DNA from 2 places in the Picosynechococcus sp. NKBG15041c genome. Region 1 is predicted to be linked to the other one. Evidence: riboswitches for the same ligand, from Rfam matches in the RefSeq annotation. Region 1 holds a riboswitch; the other holds the start of a gene.

Region 1 (3,349 bases):
AATATTGGCAGGCCTCGATCAGAGCTTTTACCAAAGAACGATAGGTTTTTGGATATTGTTCAATAAAAGATTCCTGGACGGCCAATACCCGATCCGGATGGCCGCGCCAGATATCTCGCCCTTGGATAAACGTAAAGCCAATATTTTCATTGCCCGTAATCGAACGGGTATTCCAGGGTTCCGCCACCATATAAGCCTGCATCGCACCGATGCGCATATTGCTGACCATCTGCGGCGAAGGGGTGATCACAAGGCGTAATGCCTGAACAGGATCAATCCCCACCGCTGCCACGAGATAGCGCACGAAATATTCATAGATAGCAGAGCTGAGGGGAATACCCCAAGAACGGTCATTATTTGGTGATTTTTGCCAAAAACGCTGGAGATCTTGGCCAAATTGTGTCAAATCGCCTTGATAATCATGCCAGGGCCGCACACCACTCTCCCAGAGGGGGCGGTTCATGGTGAGGGCATTACCATGGCGGTGGATAGTCATAGCGGCGCTCAACGGTACTGGGATCGCCCCTTCCGCACTCAGACGTGCATTGGTGACGGCCCCCGAAACTACGGGGGAAGCATCTAAACGGCCAAAAATTAAACCATCGCGGGAATTAGCCCAACTTGCTTCCCGGCTGAGTTGCACATTTAGCCCATACTTGCGGAAAAGTCCCTTGGCCCAGGCCACTGCCAAGGGGGCACAATCATTGACAGGCACAAAGCCGATGGTGAGGTTGGGTTTCTCTAAGCTCTCGGGCTTAATTAGGGGTGTCACCGCAAGGGCCGCCTCGGTTAACCCTTGGGGATTACGGCCTGTGGTCGGGGTACAGGCGGCATAGGCGATCGCTGAAGCTGTCGCCCCCATCCCCAGCAGGAAAGAGCGTCTACTCAATTTCGTCATGAAAGTTTCTCCTTAATTCCGGGCTGGGCGGTGGGTGATCGCTGTTTGGAGAAAGGCAAGGGCATAATCTAAAACCAAACCCGTCATGCCAATCACAAACACCGCTAAAAATACTGAACTCACGTTTAAGCGGTTCCACTCATCCCAAACAAAAAAGCCGATACCAATGCCGCCGGTGAGCATTTCTACCGCGACGATCACGAGCCAAGCGACCCCCATACTGATCCGCAGGCCCGTAAAGATATAGGGCAAGCTGGCGGGCAAAATCACCTGTAGTAGCTGTTTCCAGCGGGGCATCTCCAGCATCTGGGCCACTTCAAGGTAGTCTTTGGGTACATTAGCGACCCCTTCGGCGGTGTTGATAATTGTTGACCACAGGGAAGTAATGAAAATCACAAAGATTGCCGAGGGTTCTGCCGCACTAAAAATTGAAAGGGCGATCGGTAGCCAGACCAGGGGCGAAACAGGCTTAAGAATTTGGATAATCGGGTTAATTGCCAGCCAAGCTTCCCGGGATAAACCGATCCAGATCCCCACAGGGATCGCCACCAAAGCCCCCAAAGAAAAACCAATCAATACCCGTCGCAAACTTGCCAACAGTAACCAGCCGAGGCCCAGATCCCCAGGTCCCCGACGATAAAAGGGATGCACAATAAAGTCAAGGTTGCGGACTAAGGCTTCCCAGGGAGTCGGCATCATCTCGCCACGCACTAGGGCGATCGCCCACCAGAGAAGCAGTAGGCCCCCAAAACCATACAGCGGTAGCACAATTTCTTTTCGGTACTTGTCCTGGAGAGCCGGTAAGACCAAAAACTTTTTGGCTGTGCGGGCCAAACTCGATAATAAAACCATGCAAAATTACCCCTCCTCAATGTTTAAGGAAATGACAGGTAACTGATAGTCATTGTGATGGAATTCTGATTTACTGCACGATTACACCTAGGAGGCGATCGCCGTACTTCAGTCTTCTTCCGATGCTGACGAGGTTAGCTGACGGGCGAGGACTGGAAGATGTCCCTTTTCTATATATCCCAGAAAATAAGCCCCGGTGTCTTCCCAGTTGGGTTGACGGTTGGTTCCCCCGCTTCAAGGCAGAATCGCCTTAAACTAAGCTGACTTGTTCAGTTTCCACACAAGCTAACATTTATTTTCGCGATCTGTAAATATCCCTAAGATCAATTTTTTCCTCCCTCGATGAGAATAATGGGCAGTGAGCTATTTTCTAAAACCCCCTGGGATACCGAACCAATCAAAATTTCATCGAGGGCTTGGTAACGACGTTTACCCATAACGATTTCATTGGCTCTGTACGCTTGGGCGGTGTGAATAATCGCTTCGGGAACCGGGCCAGTGGCCGTAATAAATTGATAGCGAATATCCGCAAGGTAGCGGCGAGTTTGTTGTTTGAGGTGTTGTAGACCTTCGGGATCATCGGTGCGGATCACATGGAGAACGACCACTTCCCCGTTACTTCTGCGGGCCAGTTCTGCGGTTTTTAGGAGGATTGGCCGGGCAAGGGGAGAGTTATCAATGGCAGCTAGTAGGACAATTTTTTGGGCAATGGCAACCTTTGTGGGGTCCACTTCGCCCTTTTGCAATAGTTTTGGAGCAAAGGTGGGAATCGCCCAAGCGCCGAGGGGAGCCGTCACTAAAATTGACAATGCTGACAGGGCCAGAATAATTTCACCGCCAGCAATACCCTGAGTCAGAGGAATAGCACCGATCGCCGCTTGTACTGTGGCCTTAGCGGAGTTACCGGGGAGCAAAAATAAACGCTCTCGCCATGTCCAGTTGCTGCCGAGGGTAGACAAGTACCAACCGAGCGATCGCCCTACTAAAGTCCCTATTCCCAAAACAAGTAAGCCCTGTCCAAAAGTATTGCCCAAAACATTTAACTGAATACTCGCCCCCAACAGCACAAACAGCACAATCTGGGCGATCGCCCAAAGGGCATCAAAGCTCCGCCGGAGTTGCCGGGCTAAGGGGGCATCTAGTTCGACCAGAAAAAATCCTGCCGCCATCACCGCCAGATAGCCAGAAAAGATCGGCAAACGCTCCGCCATGATCACCAAGAGCAGCGCCAACCCAGCGGCAATTAAGCCATCCTGTACCGCACTTTGAGTCCAATTTTGTTTTGCGAGGAGGGAAACCAAGAGCCGCGCCGCGAGCCAACCGCAGATAACCCCCAGGAAAATTTGGCTCACAATTTGCAACGGCAGCAATTGTAATAGGCTGAGATTTAAACCACCGGGTAGGGTTACCCCCGCTGCCCCGCTTTGGCCCAAGAAAGCAAGCAGCAGACTAAAAACCAGCAATAACAGCACATCGGAAAGGGCGCTCCCCGTCAAAATCGCATCGGGAATCCCTTTTTGCACCCCCCAGCCTAAACTTTTGAGGCAGAGCATTGCTGGCACAATTACCGCTGGTGATTCGGCTCCCAGGACGCAACCG
Region 2 (3,349 bases), on a different replicon from region 1:
TAACCCCCAATCGATTTCTTTGGTGGCGATCGATCTCAAAACCCATGTGGGCCGTCTGCGCCAGGATGGAAAACAGGTTTATGGTAAAACCCGCGAATCCCCCTGGCGCGAGCCCCGGGATGCTTGCGGGGCGATCGTTGGCACGCTCCGCAATTACAATGCTCACAACCCGATCCATCGACGGATTCGCAACGATTTGGGGGAAGAAAATTTTCACTTTCTCGCCCATAATGCCGTGCTGACCGACACGAAAAAAATTGACATTACGATGGCGGTGGCCGCCCATATTGTCGCAATTCGGGGCATTCGGAATACCGCCATGGCGATCGCCCAAGAATTAGATGAACGGGGTTTAGCCCACTTAACCGCCAGTACCACGGTGAACCGCCCCTCCCGCGATGATTTGGTGATTTATCTCGCCCGGGCCACAGTATTTAATGGCAATATCAAGATCCAAAGTTTAGGCACAGACGCCCGTTTATATGGTGGCAAAATCGTTGAATATGCGGGAGAAAGACGTCTCCAATTGCACTATTCAGATTGGGACTTAGAAAATCTCCCCATCGAAGAAATTCCCTACCAAGTGCGTTCATCGGGGTTATAGTAAATCGCCAAAAACAGTAGGCGATCGCCTCTCTATTTAACTCATTCAATGATTAAAAATACCTCAGAGACAATATAACGATAGAAAAAAGTAATCTCCTATACATTGCAAAGAATCCCTAATCTTCTCAAATGACAACTACAACACCATAAATTAACTTTTTCAACGCAAAACCCTCTGAATAAATAGATATGCTATCCTGGTTGAGACAAAATCGTTTCTGCCTAAGCTACTCAGACGTCAAAAAGAGTAAAACGGAGGAACCACCGTCCTATTTTTTAGGACTTTGGGGCTAATTCCAAAATTTCTTGGAAAGGATATCTCTCAGTCCTCGCCCGTCAGCTAACTTCGTCGGCAATGAGGGAAACGGAAATATTAAATATCCGTCATCCCATCAAAACAATCACCACTCTACACCCTTGATTTATGGATGGGAATATTTATGGAAGTTTTTAGTCAATAACATACTGCTTAAGTCTTATTAAGTTTGTTTTGTCTAAGTTATCTGTTCTAAAGACAGGTTTTAGATAGTAAGAACAACAAATAGCAAACCGAACTCATTTGTAGACAAATCACTAGATTTTTTGTTTGGTAATAGTTTATTTTGCCAAAATTTTAAAATCACCATTTAGTTTCGACAGAAAATATGAATTTAGAAGCCTGGATTGCCTTGGCAACTTTTGTTGTCGTATTTGTTAGTATTGTTTTTGAAAAAATTCACCTCACCGCAGCGGCTCTACTGGGAGCCCTAGTGCTTGTTTTTGCCCATGTGATGACTCTCACAGAAGCAGTTGGCTATATTAGCCAAAGCTACGCAACATTGGCCTTGTTTTTTGGGGTAATGGTCTTGGTTCGGGCCTTTGAACCGACAAAAATCTTTGAATATATCGCCACAAAAATGGTAATTGCAGCCAAGGGGAGTGGCAAATTACTTTTACTAGGCATTGTTTTAATGACTGCGCCTATTTGTGCCGTCTTGCCCAATGCCACCACAGTTATGCTGCTCGCCCCACTGATTCCTCCAATTGCCCAAGAAATTGGTGTTGATTTTGTGCCTCTGCTTACTTTAATGGTTTTTGTGGCAAATAGTGCTGGATTACTGACTATTGTTGGCGATCCAGCTACTTATCTCATTGGTGATGCGGTTAATCTTAGTTTTTTGGACTATCTTCAGCGCCTCAGTTTCGGCGGTGTACTCGCAATTGTTGTTGTTGTTTTATTATTACCTCTTGTTTTTAAAGACATCTGGCAGACAACCTTTACGGATCTCAGTCATCTACCCAATCCCAAAGTTAATCATCCCCGGGTTTTAGCATTGGGCGGTGTCTTGATCTTTTTTGTGCTGCTTTTATTTGTTATTGGCGAGTCTCTGCCTGTGCCCATTGTGCCGGCAGCGGTGGCTTTGTTAGGGGCGGCTCTAGCGTTAACTTTGGCTCATCAAAGTAAAATTGACACGGTTAATAATATCCTCAAAGATGTGGACTGGAGTACGCTGCTCTTCTTTATGTCTATTTTCGTCCTAATCGGAGGGCTAGAAAAAACAGGTGTTGTTAGTCAAATATCTGGTGTTTTAGCTATTATTTTAGGTAAAAATATTCTTTTAGGCTCGATTCTCATTGTCTTTGTTGTCGGTATTTTATCAAGTTTAGTGCCGAATATTCCCTTGGTAGTCGCGATGATTCCTCTACTAAAAGAGTATTTAGTGAATGTTGATCTGCTCGGCTCTGAGTTTCTAGATCCCAATGTTGCTGGCCAATTCCCACCGGTTGTATTACCGTTGTTTTACGCCATGATGTACGGGGCAACTCTCGGTGGAAATGGTACATTGTTGGGCGCTTCTTCAAATATTGTGGCTGCCGGTATTGCTGAATTACATGGAGGGAAAATGTCATTTCGCAAATTCCTCAAATACAGTATCCCGATCACGGCGACCCAACTCGCTGTCTCAGCTGTATATATGCTGACTTTTTTCCTTTAAAATCAGGTCAAATTCACGCACTTATTTCTACTTTTGGTGATTAATGATCACATCCCTTAAGCCCTCGAGTGTATATTCTTTAGCTTCAAGATCTACCCGCTGCAATAATTCCAAACAGACTTGGGACGTTTGAGGGCCAACGGAGACAATTTTAGCTTTTTCTAAAACCCTAAAATCCCCTCCTTGTTGTTGTAATAAGTGCCAAAAATTACGGACTGTTTTTGAGCTGGCAAAGGTTATAAAATCAATCTTCTGAGCCTGGATTGCTTGCCAAACGTGGGGCGGGATCCTAAAAGGACAACCGGATTCATAGGCAGGTACTTCGACAATTTCTGCCCCTTGTTGTGAGAGTTCTTGCACAAGAATGTCGCGTCCCCCGGTTTCAACCCGAGGAAAAAGAATTTTTTGATGTCGCAGAGATTCCGGGAAGTTTTCAACCAAAGAGTCGGCAATAAAATCAGGGGGAATATAATCTGCCTTTAGACCATGGTTCCGTAAAAATTTTTCTGTTTTTTTCCCCACCACCGCGATTTTTAGATTCCCCAGGGCGCGGGCATCTTTCCCTAAAGTTTCGAGCCGCTGAAAAAAGTATTCAACGCCATTGGCCGAAGTGAGAATCAGCCAATTAAATGTTTCCAGGGAGGCGATCGCCTGATCGAGGGGTTCCCAGGTGGAGGGCTCACGAATTTCTAACGCGGGCATTTCAAGGATGTTTGCACCGGTTTCTGCTAAAAGCGCAGTAAATTCACTCGATTGCGACGCAGCGC

Evidence for each region. A riboswitch is a leader RNA that binds a small molecule or an ion and turns the genes downstream of it on or off. The one in region 1 is predicted to bind cyclic di-AMP.
Region 2: another riboswitch for cyclic di-AMP. It lies ahead of ACZ45B_RS05395 (SLC13 family permease); the one in region 1 lies ahead of ntrB (nitrate ABC transporter permease).

The regions. Positions count from the first base shown of each region.
Region 1 is NZ_AP040364.1:46,552-49,900, reverse strand. Features, by position in the region: gene ACZ45B_RS13875 (CmpA/NrtA family ABC transporter substrate-binding protein) at 1-898, opposite strand, end outside; gene ntrB (nitrate ABC transporter permease) at 911-1,750, opposite strand; cyclic di-AMP (ydaO/yuaA leader) riboswitch at 1,859-2,022, opposite strand; gene ACZ45B_RS13865 (cation:proton antiporter) at 2,074-3,349, opposite strand, start outside.
Region 2 is NZ_AP040363.1:1,099,651-1,102,999, forward strand. Features, by position in the region: gene ACZ45B_RS05390 (hypothetical protein) at 1-604, shown strand, start outside; cyclic di-AMP (ydaO/yuaA leader) riboswitch at 816-976, shown strand; gene ACZ45B_RS05395 (SLC13 family permease) at 1,251-2,582, shown strand; gene cobA (uroporphyrinogen-III C-methyltransferase) at 2,610-3,349, opposite strand, start outside.